DNA from 3 places in the Protofrankia sp. BMG5.30 genome. Region 3 is predicted to be linked to each of the others. Evidence: riboswitches for the same ligand, from Rfam matches in the RefSeq annotation. Region 3 holds a riboswitch; each other region holds the start of a gene.
What was found. Region 3 has a riboswitch for cyclic di-AMP ahead of BL254_RS19380 (transglycosylase family protein). Riboswitches for the same ligand answer to the same signal wherever they lie in the genome.

Region 1: it holds a riboswitch for cyclic di-AMP, as region 3 does, so the genes downstream of both, BL254_RS21665 (transglycosylase family protein) here and BL254_RS19380 (transglycosylase family protein) in region 3, are expected to answer to the same signal.
Region 2: it holds a riboswitch for cyclic di-AMP, as region 3 does, so the genes downstream of both, BL254_RS02700 (C40 family peptidase) here and BL254_RS19380 (transglycosylase family protein) in region 3, are expected to answer to the same signal.

Annotation. Positions count from the first base shown of each region.
Region 1 is NZ_MOME01000049.1:38,053-42,305, reverse strand. Features, by position in the region: gene BL254_RS21680 (hypothetical protein) at 1-32, opposite strand, end outside; gene BL254_RS28760 (ATP-binding protein) at 388-768, opposite strand; gene BL254_RS21670 (DUF3151 domain-containing protein) at 884-1,318, opposite strand; gene BL254_RS21665 (transglycosylase family protein) at 1,569-2,309, opposite strand; cyclic di-AMP (ydaO/yuaA leader) riboswitch at 2,315-2,480, opposite strand; gene BL254_RS21660 (transglycosylase family protein) at 3,031-3,771, opposite strand; cyclic di-AMP (ydaO/yuaA leader) riboswitch at 3,779-3,934, opposite strand.
Region 2 is NZ_MOME01000005.1:225,361-229,613, reverse strand. Features, by position in the region: gene BL254_RS02710 (hypothetical protein) at 1-65, shown strand, start outside; gene BL254_RS02705 (4-hydroxybenzoate 3-monooxygenase) at 75-1,232, opposite strand; cyclic di-AMP (ydaO/yuaA leader) riboswitch at 1,884-2,054, shown strand; gene BL254_RS02700 (C40 family peptidase) at 2,243-3,214, shown strand; gene BL254_RS02695 (PHB depolymerase family esterase) at 3,630-4,253, opposite strand, start outside.
Region 3 is NZ_MOME01000039.1:71,736-75,988, forward strand. Features, by position in the region: gene BL254_RS19375 (glycosyltransferase) at 1-788, opposite strand, end outside; cyclic di-AMP (ydaO/yuaA leader) riboswitch at 1,757-1,933, shown strand; gene BL254_RS19380 (transglycosylase family protein) at 2,037-2,360, shown strand; gene BL254_RS19385 (NUDIX hydrolase) at 2,593-3,093, opposite strand; gene BL254_RS19390 (LLM class F420-dependent oxidoreductase) at 3,266-4,180, opposite strand.

The sequences.
Region 1 (4,253 bases), on a different contig from region 3:
ATGCCGTCGGCGTGGTAGGTGCGCGGGACCATGACGTGGACGTCGGTGGCCTCCGTGCGGGCGTGATGGTATTAGGGCATCTTTACGTTGAACACGGTGGCCAACAGCCAGGCCATCAGGTCCGGGTCGAGCTTGGTCAGGGCGACCGGGGATTCGTGTTCGGCAGAGGGCATGGAAGCACGGTATGCACCGAATCTGCATACATCGGGCCTTGTCCGTACTGAAGCCGGTATCGGCAAACAACAAGGCCACTGTTCCGGCGGCTGTGGCTGTGGCTGCCGAACGATGTGAATTCGGTGTCGCGGCCACAACCCTGGATTCACATCGTTTGTCGTGCCGCCCAGGAAATCCTGGAGACACCGGCCCATTCGAKGCGGTTTACGGACGTCATGGATCGGGATGGTGCCCGCCACGCGCTCCAGCGTCCCCGTCGATCTGCCGACCCGTCGACCCCACCGACCTGCCGACAGCGGACCGGTCCCGGAGCCCGGCAGCGTCAGGGCGGGGAGAAGATGTCGCTGACTGTGATGGTAAGGGTTTCGGGTGGCGAGTTCCGGATCTCCTCACGGGCGCAGGCGGCGCCAGCTCACCCGGGGCGGCGCGGCCGGCGCCGGTATGGAAGATCGACCGCCGTCCGGCGGCGAAGCGGTGCAGCAGGGCGGTCTTGCCGACTCTGCGCCGTCCCCAGACCACCGCCGGCCGTGGGTCGGTCGAGGCCCACCAGCGTTCCAGCGCGGCAAGCTCTTCGGTGCGATTGACGAACGCCATCCGCCCCTACCTACATCACCTGTAACTTACATCGGACGTAACTTACATCGGACGTAAGTAGCCTGCCGGCAGGCTGTGGATACCCCACGCTGGTGAGGCGATGCTCACGAGTGGCTCAGGTGGTCTTGAGCCCTAGGACGCCGGCCGCCTGGGGATCGCTGTCGGCGAGGAAGTCGCGGCAGCGGGTGGCCTCCTCGGTCTCGCCGATCGCGGTGGCCGCGCGGGCCAGTGCCGCGATCGCCCGCAGGAAGCCCTGGTTGGGCTCGTGGGACCACGGGATCGGCCCGTGCCCGCGCCAGCCCGCGCGGCGTAGCTGATCGAGACCGCGGTGGTACCCCGTCCTGGCATAGGCGTAGCTGGTTACCGGTCTGCCGGCGTCGAGAGAGCGTTCGGCCAGGGTTGCCCAGGCGAGACTGGAGTCGGGAAAGCGGCTGGCAACGGTCTCCGGATCTTCGCCGGCGCCCAGCGCCTGCGCCGCGGCGGGATCGATGGTGAGCCTGGCCGGTGGTGGGCCACCGAGCAGATCCGGTCGTCCGGGCGAGGTTGTCATGGGGCTCATCCTGCCGGATCCGATCGGCCGCGCATCCAACTGGGGGAGGGAAATCCGTCAGATGATGAACCCACCGGGAGGGGGTGAACCGGTAGGTCCATCACTTGATCGGGGTACGAGGCGGGTAGGTCACCCGGCCGCGACCCGGCGGCAAAGGAACGGCGTTGAACGTTCCGTAGCCTTTGGCCGTAAAAGCCTTTGGCCGCAAAGTTTCAAGCTACAAAATGGCGCAAAAGGTACACCCGGTATGCTACAGGACGGCCGGGTCGGTGACGGTGACGTCCCAGAGGTTCTTGCCGACCACACCGGTGCTGCCGTCGTCCACCCGGGTCAGATACGAGTAGAGCGATGCCAGGCCCTGGGACTCCTGYCCGAAGCGTCCGTCCACCTGGAGGATGAACTTCTTCTGGCGCATCTCGCTCTGCCAGACGTAGGCGTCGGGGCGGACCTCGCAGGCCAGYGCGGTGGACAGTGCCGTCCCGGTGAAGTCCTCCGAGTTCAACAGGGATTTGGCGCGTTCCAGTGTCATCGCCGGCTGCACCGGAGTGATCGCGCGCTGTATCGGGCTGCTGGGAGCGGGGGCGGCGGTGCTGCTGGACGACGACGGTGCCGGGCCGGTGCGGGTCAGGCCCAGCTTGGCCGAGCAGGACGGCCATGGGGACCAGCCGCGGGCGTTGTAGAGCTTGTAGGCGGCCTCGTCCTGGAGCGCCGGCGGTGCGTCGCTGGGCAGACCGGAGTAGCCCAGGCTGTGCCAGGTCTTGGCGTCGAACTGGTAGGCGCCGTAGTAGCCGTTGCCGGTGTTGATCCGGTAGTTGCCACCGGACTCGCACTGGCGGAGTTTGGCGAAGTCGTCAGCGGTCGCCGCACTCGCGGGTGCGGCCGTGACGGCCAGGCCGCTGCTCACGAGTGCCGTTACGGCACCGGTGGTACGCAGAACCTTCATGACGGTGGAGGGAGGTTGCGGGGCGCGGTGCCTGCCACCAGACGGCATGTGGGTCGGTCCTTCCCGTCGCCTACGAGGTGAGCTGTCGGGTGYGGGCGGGAATCAAGCCCGGCCGGCGACGCCGAGAGACGCTGCCGGCTTTACCCCAAGGACTCCGTGAGAGGACGTCCGGATGGTGGTTCCCCCGATCCTGTCCTTGTGGCTCCGCGGTAGCTCGGGCCGTACCGAACGGGGACAGGACTCGGCGTCCGTCCGGGCGGCCTCACCGATCCGGCGAGTGGGGAGGACTCTAGCGAGTCTGGTTCTATCGAAGCAAATCGGGGTGTCGGATGAACTACACCCACGTGACCGCTATCACCCGAATGGGCTAAGCACCGTGAATGTGTCACCGTACCTGACGGTGCGACCCAGCTTCGCTGCGGGGTCACCTTCTCTGGATTCTGTGACTTATGGTGACGGGTAAAGCTTCTTGCGTATCGATAATGTGCTTATTGTCACTTCTGGAGCACACCGGGGAGCGGGATCGTCCGGGTCGGTTCCCGACCCTGCGGGATCGGCTCCCAGGCCGGCCGGATCCGGGGTTCTCCCGGATGCGGCCGGAGGCCTGACACGAGAAGAGATCATGGCTGTGCTGTCCGTGGTGCTCCAGCCCGATCCGTCGGATGTCCAGCCACGGGTGGGCCGCCTGTTTTCGGGCCGTGCGGGCCGCCGGTGGGCGGTGCCGGCCGCGTCGAGGGCCGTTCGACTGCCGGGTTGTTCAGCCGGTCGTTCAGCCGAAGGTGGCGGCCCGGGTTCGTGGGCCGCAGATGCCGTCCACCTGCAGGCCCCGCGAGCCCTGCAGGAGGGTGGCGGCGAAGGCGGACTGGGGGCCRTAGCGGCCGTCGATCCTGATCCGGTAGCCGAGCCTGTTCATCTGGCGCTGCCAGGTTCGTACGTCCGAGCGCACCTGGTAGATCAGTCCGGTGGTGAACAGCGTGTTGTCCGCGAGACGCTGCGCGCTCTGACTCACCACCCAGCGCTGGGTCCCGGTCGACCCGGTCGACCCACCCGCGCTCACCGAGCCGCTGCCGGACGAACTGGCCCCGGACGAACTGGCCCCGGACGAACCGGCCCCGGACGAACTGGCGCCTGCCGCCAGCTGGTCGGCGCCCATCCCCTGGCCGCAGATCGGCCACTGGCCGAAGCCGGACCGGTTGGCCAGTCTCAGCGCGGCCTCGTCCTGGGTGGCGGGCGAGGCGTTGCTGGGCAGCCCGGTGTAGCCGAGGCTCTGCCAGGTGCTCAGCGAGAACTGGTAGGCACCGTAGTAGCCGTTGCCGGTATTGGTGCTGTAGTTCCCTCCGGACTCGCACTGGCGTAGCTGTGCCCAGGTGGTGGCGGYGCTGGCGGGTTGTGACATCACGATGCTTCCGCTGACCGCCGCGGCCAGGGCGGGAGCGACCACCAGCGCMCGAGCGCCCAGCCGGGTTCGGCCGGTTTCGTGATGTCGATTTCGGGAACGTGCACTGGACATATTGGTTTTATGCCCTTCCCCACGCCTGCGAAGTGAGCTGTCGGGTTCGGGCTGGGACTGCCCGGCCGCATTTGCGGCTTCACCCCGAGGACGCCCGATATCGGCGCCCGGAAGTGGGTCCCCCGTTCCTGCCACAAGTTTGGGTTTTCGTCGGACGAGGGCAGGATTCGGCGTGCCGCCCGACGTGTGTTCGCTGTATCGCGAGCACGGCGCAGACCATAACAACAATTGCTGGGCGCCGAACAAGCGGGGAATCCGCTTCGTGAGGATGCGCACATCGGGCCGACAGCTCTTGCCGGGGCTCGGGAGCGGATGGTAGCGCACGGGTACGCGCGCTTATTGCTTTCATCGTACTTTTATTGCCAGGAAAACTCGGTATCCCGTCGTGGCGGTGACGATCGGAACCAGATTATCCGGGTAGGAACCCGTGTGCGAGCCGGCGGTCTGCGTGCTCCGGGCCAAAGGCCGGGCCCGGCCGGCCG
Region 2 (4,253 bases), on a different contig from region 3:
TCCAGGTCCTACAGACCTCCGGTCTGCTCTCCCGCCGGCCGCCCCCCCGCACCCGCCACCAGTAACGACACGCCCTAACGAGGGGAGAGATAGTGGTCCGCGAATTCGGCGGCGGCGACCGGTGAGGTTCGGAGCCGGTCCAGGCGAACGTCCTGCAGGCGCCGGGCGAACGGGTCGGCGAGTTCGACGTTGACCAGCTGCAGAAGTTTCGTCGATGCTTCCTGCGCCAGCCAGGCCCGGCCCAGGCACACCTCGGAGTAGGCGTTCAGCGGACGTTCGTCCGCGTCGTGCAGGGCTGCCGCCACCGCGAGCGCGAGCGTCTCACCGTCGACGATGGCGAGCCCGGCGCCCTTGGCCGCCGCCGGTGGTACCCGGCGCGCGGCGTCCCCGGCGAGTATGAGACGTCCGAACCGCATCGGTTCGTAGAAGACCGAGTCCATCGTGATGACGTTCGGCGGCTCCAGCAACGGCCCTTCCGCCAGTTGCCAGTCGGCGTCCACGGCGAGCCGGGCGTGCAGTTCCTCCCAGATCCGCTCGGCCGGCCAGTCCGCGGCGTCGGCCGTGGCCTCCACCTGTAGGTAGAAGCGGCTTGTCCGGTGGTCACGCAGCATGTGGCCGGCGAATCCCCGCGGGCTGACCCCATAAATGATCTTATCCGTGGACGGGGTGACCGCGGCCAGGACGGCGAGCCAGGCCCATGCGCTGTCACGCTGTCGGATGTGGCGCAACGCGCCCTCGGGGATCGATCCGCGGGAAACGCCGTGATGACCATCGCAGCCCGCGATGAAACGGCTTTCCACTGTCTGCCGCTGCCCGTCGGCCGTGACGAACGAGACGGCGGGATGGTCGGAGGTCAGCGCGTCCAGCATCACGTCAGTGACGCCGAACTCGATGACGCCACCCGCGGCAAGGTAGGCGGCAACCAGGTCGGCGACGAGCTTCTGCTGCGGGTAGACGACGTGATGGTGTCCGCCCGCGTGGCGAGCATACTCGACGACAAACGCTCTGCGACGATGCCGGAACTCACAGTTGTGGTGTGGCGCACCTTCGGCCCGCAGGCCGTCGGCAAGCCCGTTGCGCTCCAGGGCGTCCACCGCCGCCGGCCCGAGCAGCCCGGCACGTGGACGGCTTTCCACCCTGGCCCGGCTGGCGGCCTCGAGCACGAGCGTGTCGATACCCCGACGAGCCAGTACGACCGCCGCCACCAGGCCCGCGACACCCGCGCCAATCACAACGAYGCCCACCCGGCGAGGACGCGGCCGCGAGGCAGACGCGCCCGGCTGGAGCGCGCCGTGCCCGTCCGGTGCGGACCCCGGAGCGGAGCGCGTCACGGCGAGCGCCTCCCCCGGGAGCATCGACACGATTCCTGATCACCCGTCATGCTGCCCTGATCACATGACTGACCCGGACGAACCGATCCGGGCGAGGCACTGCCAGAGTACGACGTCACATTCCGACACGCGTCAGGAGGCCGACAACCCGACACCAACAAACCGGATAATTTTCGCAAAAGGAGCAGAGTGCTGTTGGCGGATAGTGCTGATCGCTACTCAAAGTAGCGATATTGCTGACTATCCGTGCCCGAAGGCCCCCAGCCGACCATCTGCCGCCGCTATGGCGTATTGTCATCCTCCGCATCCCGCAAGTCACGGAAAGCGGCACGTCAGCCGGGCGACCGAAGGTCACAAGCCAGCTGGTCGCACCCGACGCCGCCCCGGCCGGCGAAGGAGGATGGGGTAGAACAGCCGGCTATGACACTTCATACAACTACTTGGGGTAGTTGTGAGGGACTAGTGTTTACTAGCGCCATCCRTATGAACTAGTCTCGCGCCGACGTCACGACACACCGGGCCGAACTGCCGAATCCTGCCCGCGGTCCCGGTGTTCCCTCCGAGTCGTCACCAGGGCAGGAGCGGGGGACCCATCCTCCACCGGGCGGCACCGAACCGCGGTGTCGTCCTCGGGGTGAAGTGCGCAGCGCGATGGTCGCGCGACCCACCGGGCAGCCCAGCCCGAACCCGACAGCTCACCTCGCAGGCGAACGGGAAGGATCACAACTTTGTCTRCGCATGATGTGCAGCCTGATCCGGCACTACGATCGCGTTCGTCGCAGACGGCTTCGTCGTCACCCCGCCGGCAGCAGATCGACCGGCACGTCGACCGCCCGACACGTGGCCGACATCGCGCGCCCACGCAGCAGTCCGGAACGGGCCGCTCGCGAGCTCGGGCCGCTGTCGCCGTGATGACCACCGGTACCGTCGCGGTGTCCGGTGTCGCCCTGGCCGGATGTGCCACGGCCGACTCAAATTCCGACGATGCTTCCGTCACCTCGCCCATAACGCTCGGATCACAGTTCGGCAGCCAGGCATCGCTGGCCAGCCTGCGCACCTCCACCATCAATCCGCTGTCCACGGACGGTTCCGGATCGGTCACCAGTCAGGTGCTCGACCAGACCGACCTGCATCCCAAGACCGGTGTCGTGCTCAAAGTCACGAATCCGGACGTCTCCGTGAAGGCAGACCAGCCGGTGGAGGTGGGATTCCATCTTGAGGACGCGGTCACCCACGCGCCGCTGGCCAACCAGCTCGTCAAGGTCCAGGTGAAGCTGCCGGAGGGATGGGCGACCTTCAAGCACCTTTACACCAACGAGCAGGGCTTCACCAGTTACACTGCCAAGGTCCTCACCACCACGCAGGTCACCGCGATTTTCGACGGAACCGACGCTCTGCGGTCGACACGGTCGACCAACGTCGGCACGTTGACCGTGATCCCCAATACCCCGGCGCCCCGGCCTTTCCAGACTGCCCGCGTCAGTGGCTCGGCCGTGAGCAGCGCCATCTCGGGCGCACTCGCAGCCGCCAGCTCGTTCGGCGAACGGTCGGTGTATCTTGCGGCCCAGCAGGCCGGCAAGCCCTACGTCTACGGCGCGGAGGGCCCCTACACCTTCGACTGCTCGGGGCTGGTCCAGTACGTCTTCAAGCAGTTGGGACGCAACCTCCCCCGCACCGCCGAGGGACAGTACGAGGCGACCACCCGGATATCGCAGTACAACAAGCAGCCGGGTGATCTGATTTTCTACGGCACGCCAGGTAATATCTACCATGTTGGTATTTATGCGGGCGATGGTAAGATGTGGGTGGCGCCCAAGTCAGGCGACGTCGTCTCGCTGAGGTMCATCTACACCACGTCGTATTCTGTCGGCCGGGTTCTCTGACTGAACCGATCAGCCCGCGTCCGCAGCTGGTTATCAGTACACGGCTTCGTGTACTGATAACCAAACCTTATAAACACAATTCACAGGCGGGTTCCCACACAGCCTCCCCCTCCGGTTGTGCGTGAACCTTGCCGCCAGGTCGATGTCGACACCGACCTGGCGGCACTCCGCGGGCGGCATCCCGCGATGATGACTTCCGCTGGTCGGACCGAGCCAACCCCCCCAGCTCGGAAAGCCCGGCGGAACAAGAGGCTTCCGCCGGCCGGTCGTACTGGACCCCCCCCACAGTCCGGTCGGTCGGCGGGAGCCGCCCCCTCCCACCGACCGGATGCCCGGCCGAGACCGAAGCTCCCCGCAGGCGCCTCCTCCGCGAGTTCCCCAAGCCATGGCGGACGACCACCGGGACCGCCCGCTCCTACGCCTTGAACTGCCTGGAGAAGTCCCACAGAGCGCGCGTGACCCGTTCGTTCCACGCCCCATCGACATGCTGGACATGGGTTTCTGGCGAGCAGCTCGGGCTCTGCCCGACCGGCCCCACCGTCGCGACGGCGACAAACTTCAGCCCGTTGCCGGGCGCCGCGCAGGCAACCGCGAGGGCGGCACGCCCACCTTCGCCAAGGCCCCAGATGTAGATCCGGGACTGGTCGATCTTCGACCGCTCCTGCGACACGTAGCGCACGACGTCACGCAGGTACTGCACGTCCGCGCCCTGGGGATCGTCCAACCTCCATTCGCCGTCCACGGCTTCCGGGTAGACCACGGCGAAGTCCCGTCGGTCGGCGAGCGTCGAGGCCTCGGTGATCTTTTCGATCGCGCCCGCGTCGCTGTTGTCATCATGCAGGACGAGGACCAGCGGCAGCGGCTTGCCGGGGTCGGCGTCGGCATGAACGGCGAGCTCGCGTTCGGCGGAGAGGTACCCCGCCGGTATCTTTGCCCGCTCGGTGTCCGGGTTACCCGAACGGGACACGTAGATCCAGGCGACCACGAGCACGGCACCGATGATCAGTACCCGCTTGCGGTTCTTGGCCCATAGCTGTTT
Region 3 (4,253 bases):
GCCAGGCCCAGCCAGATCCGTCCCCCGCCGCGCTTGACGGCCTTGGCCAGCGAACAGTCGTCGATGACCGCGCCGCGGATGGCGGCGATCCCACCGGCGCGTTCCAGCGCGGCACGGCGCAACAGGACGCACCCGCCGGCCGCCGCCGCCGTGCGCGCCGTCGGCCGGTTGGCCCGGCGGAACGGGTAGAGCTGGGCGAAGAAGTAGACGAACGCCGGGATGACGAGCCGCTCCCAGCGGTTGCTCGTGCGCAGCACAGCCATCAGCGACGTGAGGTCGAGCCCGCGACCGGTGGCGTGGCGGACCAGCCGGGTCACCGAGTGCGGGCCGTGAGCGATGTCGGCGTCGGTGAACAGCAGCCACCGCGCGTCGGGCCCGGCCGCGCGCACGCCCTGCTCCATGGCCCACACCTTGCCCGCCCAGCCGGCCGGGCGCGGCTGGCCGTCGACGACCGTCAGCCTGTCACCAGCACCCGCGGCCCGGCCGATGACGCGGGCGACATCGCCGGTACCGTCGTCGCTGGAGTCGTCGACCAGCAAGATCCGCAACCGTCCCGGGTAGTCCTGCCCGAGCAGGGCCGGCAGGGTGTGCGGCAGCATCTCGGCCTCGTCCCGGGCCGGCACGATCACGGTGATCGCGGGCCAGCCGCCGGGCGGCTCGGGCCCGCCGGCCGCGCCGGTGGCAGCGGCGTCGAGCCGGGTGTCGGTCCGCCAGAACATTCCGTGCCCGGCCGCGAGGACCAGCCAGACCAGCATCGAAAGCACCGCGCACGCCGCCAGCGTCATCATGCCGGTCAGCCTCGCAAATCAGCCGGCCGCACGCGCCCGTCGACACGGCTGTGTGGTCAGTTCCTCCCACCATGACCTGTCAATGTCCCAATCCTCCGGGTCATGATGCCCGTGCCACGGCACCCGGCGTCGCGGCACCCGGCCGGCGTCGCGTCGCCTCGGGAAGGTCACAGGCAGGCCGCTGGAAGATCGCGGGTAGACGGCGTCCCGCGCCCGGACGGCATCCCTGCCGTCCGGGCGCGGGACGTGCCAGGGCAGGCCGCGAACGGCCTCCACTCGTCAACACTCCGGCAGCCCTCCCCGCGGGACGTGCCAGGGCAGGCCTGGCAGCGGCGGCACAGGGATGACAAGGGGAACGGCGGCGCGGTATCGAATTCCCCGGGCTCCTTCCGGTGACGGGTTTGGCGCGCATCGGGTACACGCGTCGGCCGCGCGAGCCGCCCGGACGGCACGGGCGGGCGCGGGCGGGTACAGCGGCGCGAGCAAGGCGAACACGATACACGCCTTCCACACCGCCGCCAGCCCCCGGCAAGCGCTTTCTCCGCGCGGCGCTTCCGGCCATGCGACGGCTGCGTCGAAGAGCACCCCTCCGGCCACTGTCACGGCCTTCCACGATCGTCTCGACCGCCTTCCCCGGCCATTTTCGGCGAGCTTCCGACGGGCATTTCCATGTTCATTTCCATGAACATTTCCGTGACGGTGGTACCGGCGGTCACGAATTCGGCCCGACCATCCACGCCGCGCGCAGGAACACCCGGCCGGAATCGTGACGATATCGCCACGCTTCGCCGGCGTCACATGCCCGTCCAGATAATGAGCGCGCGGGCGCGCGCGTTACCGGATGACCGGTGCGACAATCAACATCAGAAATAAGGTGTGCTCATCTTCACGGCCGTCCGTCCCCTCTTGCTTTCCAGGTCGGACCCGTGCGTATGGTCTGCGCCGTGCCTTCGCGAAGAAGGCACCCGTCGGGCGACACGCCGAATCCTGCCCCGGCCGACGGAAGCCAAACCAATGGCAGGAGCGGGGGAACCAATTTTTGCGGGCGTCGCGCATCGGACGTCCTTGGGGTGAAGCCGCGGAACGCGGCCGGGCAGTCCCAGCCCGAACCCGACAGCTCACCTCGCAGGCGTGGGGAAGGACATCATCATGTCCCAGACACGTACTCGTGACGGACATACGCGTGACGGCGCGACCAGGCACAGCAGGCGGCGTAACCGCGTGGGAATCAGGACCCGCACCCGCGCGATGATCGCCGTTCCGGCTGTTGTCGCAGCCATCGGCGGCAGCGTCGCGGTATCCCAGCCAGCAAACGCGGCACCGGCCTCGGACCAGGTGCTCTCCGCCATCGCACAGTGTGAATCCGGTGGCAATCCGCGCGTCGTCAACGAGATCGGCGCCGGTGGGCTGTTCCAGTTCCTGCCACCCACCTGGCGAGGTGTCGGCGGGTCCGGTCTGCCGCAYCAGGCCAGCCCCGAGGAGCAGTGGAAACGCGCTCGTATCCTCTACTCGCAGCAGGGCACCGGACCGTGGTACGCGTCCAAGCACTGCTGGTCCGGAAAGATCGGCTGACCGTCCACCGACGGCACGGCCGCATTCTTTGTTCTTTCCCTGCTCTTTCCATTTCTGTTTCTGGTTTCATGCTCGGGCCTCCCACCGGACCGGCTTCGCTGATCCGGTAGACCCGGACGGCCCGTGCCCCAGGTAACCATCTGGTTCGTCCCGGGGAGTCGGCGTCATCCCGGTGGAGATCGGACTTCGGTCGGATCTCCACCGGGCGCCCGGCTGTGACTCCTGACCGGTTTCAGAGACGGAAGCGGTCCCGGTCCACCCGGCCGAGCGGTGGGCGGCTGCGTTCGAGCTCCAGCCCTATGTCGACCAGATCGATCCGCTCGAGAGCATGGACCCCTTCAAGATCGACCCATGCGGCCTGGTCAGTCGAACCGCCCACCTCGTAGCGAAGCTCACCGGCCACCACCCGGGCGGCGTAAATGACCCGCAGGGTCTGCTGGTCGGCTTCTACACCCACCGCACGCTGAAAGTTCCGGCGTATCGAGTCTAGACCGAGCAGGGATTCGATCACGACGTCGTATCCGGTTTCCTCCTCGACCTCGCGGATCGCCGCGGCAAGCGGATCCTCCCCGTGATCGAGCCCGCCGCCGGGCAGCGTCCAGAACGTCTGACCCGCGCCGGCGAAGCGCGCGAGCAGCACTTTACCGTCCCGGATGCAGACCACATATGCCGCGAGTCTCAGCTCCCGGGTGAGAACCGGCTGTGCCTCCCCGTCCTCCAACAACCCACTCACCTTTGCGGCAACTCCTTCCGGCAGCGACAACCGACTCCGTCCGCCCACCCCCGCACCCAGCCGTTACGACTGTATTCGCGTGCGGCGCGGAGGATCGGCGTTCCACCGGACGGGAGAGCCAGCGGGATGCCAGTTCTCGGATCCGTCTGCCGGCCAGCTCGCCCCCACCAGGTCAGCCGGCGGGCGGCGTGTTGAGCGCGACGAGCAGGTCGGTCGCTGTCGCCTGCTCCCGTGCCGAGCCGATCGGCTGCGCCACCAGTTCGGTGACACCGGCGCTCGCCAGCCGCCGGATCTGCCGTTCGACGGACGCCTCGTCACCGAGGATGACCGTCTCCCCCGGGCCGTCCACACCCTCCCGGTCGAGGACGGCCCGGTAGCTGGGCAGTTGGCCGACCATGGCGAACCGTTGCGCGACCCACTCCCGGCGCGCGTCGGCGTCCGCGGTCACACAGACGAAGCTGAGCGCCACCACCCGAGGATCCGGCCGTCCCGCGGCGCTGGCGGCTCGGGTGATCGTCGGCACGATGTGGTCGGCGAGGGTCGCCGGGCCCGTCCACGTGGTGACCGTGCCGTCGGCGAACTCACCGGCGGTCCGCAGCATCGCGGGGCCGAGCGCGCCGATCAGCAGCGACGGCGGCTTGCCGCCCGGCACGTCAACGGCGCCGACGGCGGTGAGGGACGCGCCCTGGTGGGTGACGCTCTCCCCGTGCAGCAGCGGGACCAGCACGGACAGGTACTCCCGCAGGTACGCCACGGGCCGATCGAACGAGTAGCCGAACTGGCCCTCGACGATGGGCCGATGGCTCACCCCGATACCCAGGGTGAGCCGATTGCCCACGGCCGCCTGCACCGTCAGCGCCTGGCTGGCGAGCACCAGCGGATGGCGGGGATAGGTCGGCACCACCGCTGTCCCGACCTCGATACCGGATGTCTCCCGGCCCACGACCGCCAGCGCGGTGAGCGCGTCCCACCCGCCGAACTGGGTCATCCAGGCGCTGGCGAAGCCGGCCTTCGCCCCGTCACGGGCCGCCGCCACGACCGCGTCCAGTGACCGCCCCTGATCGTCCAGGTATATCCCGACACGCATCGGATCCTGCTTTCGCTCATATATGATCATCAGTAGGCTCGGTATCGCCGGACGCGGTGAGACTGATTACTTT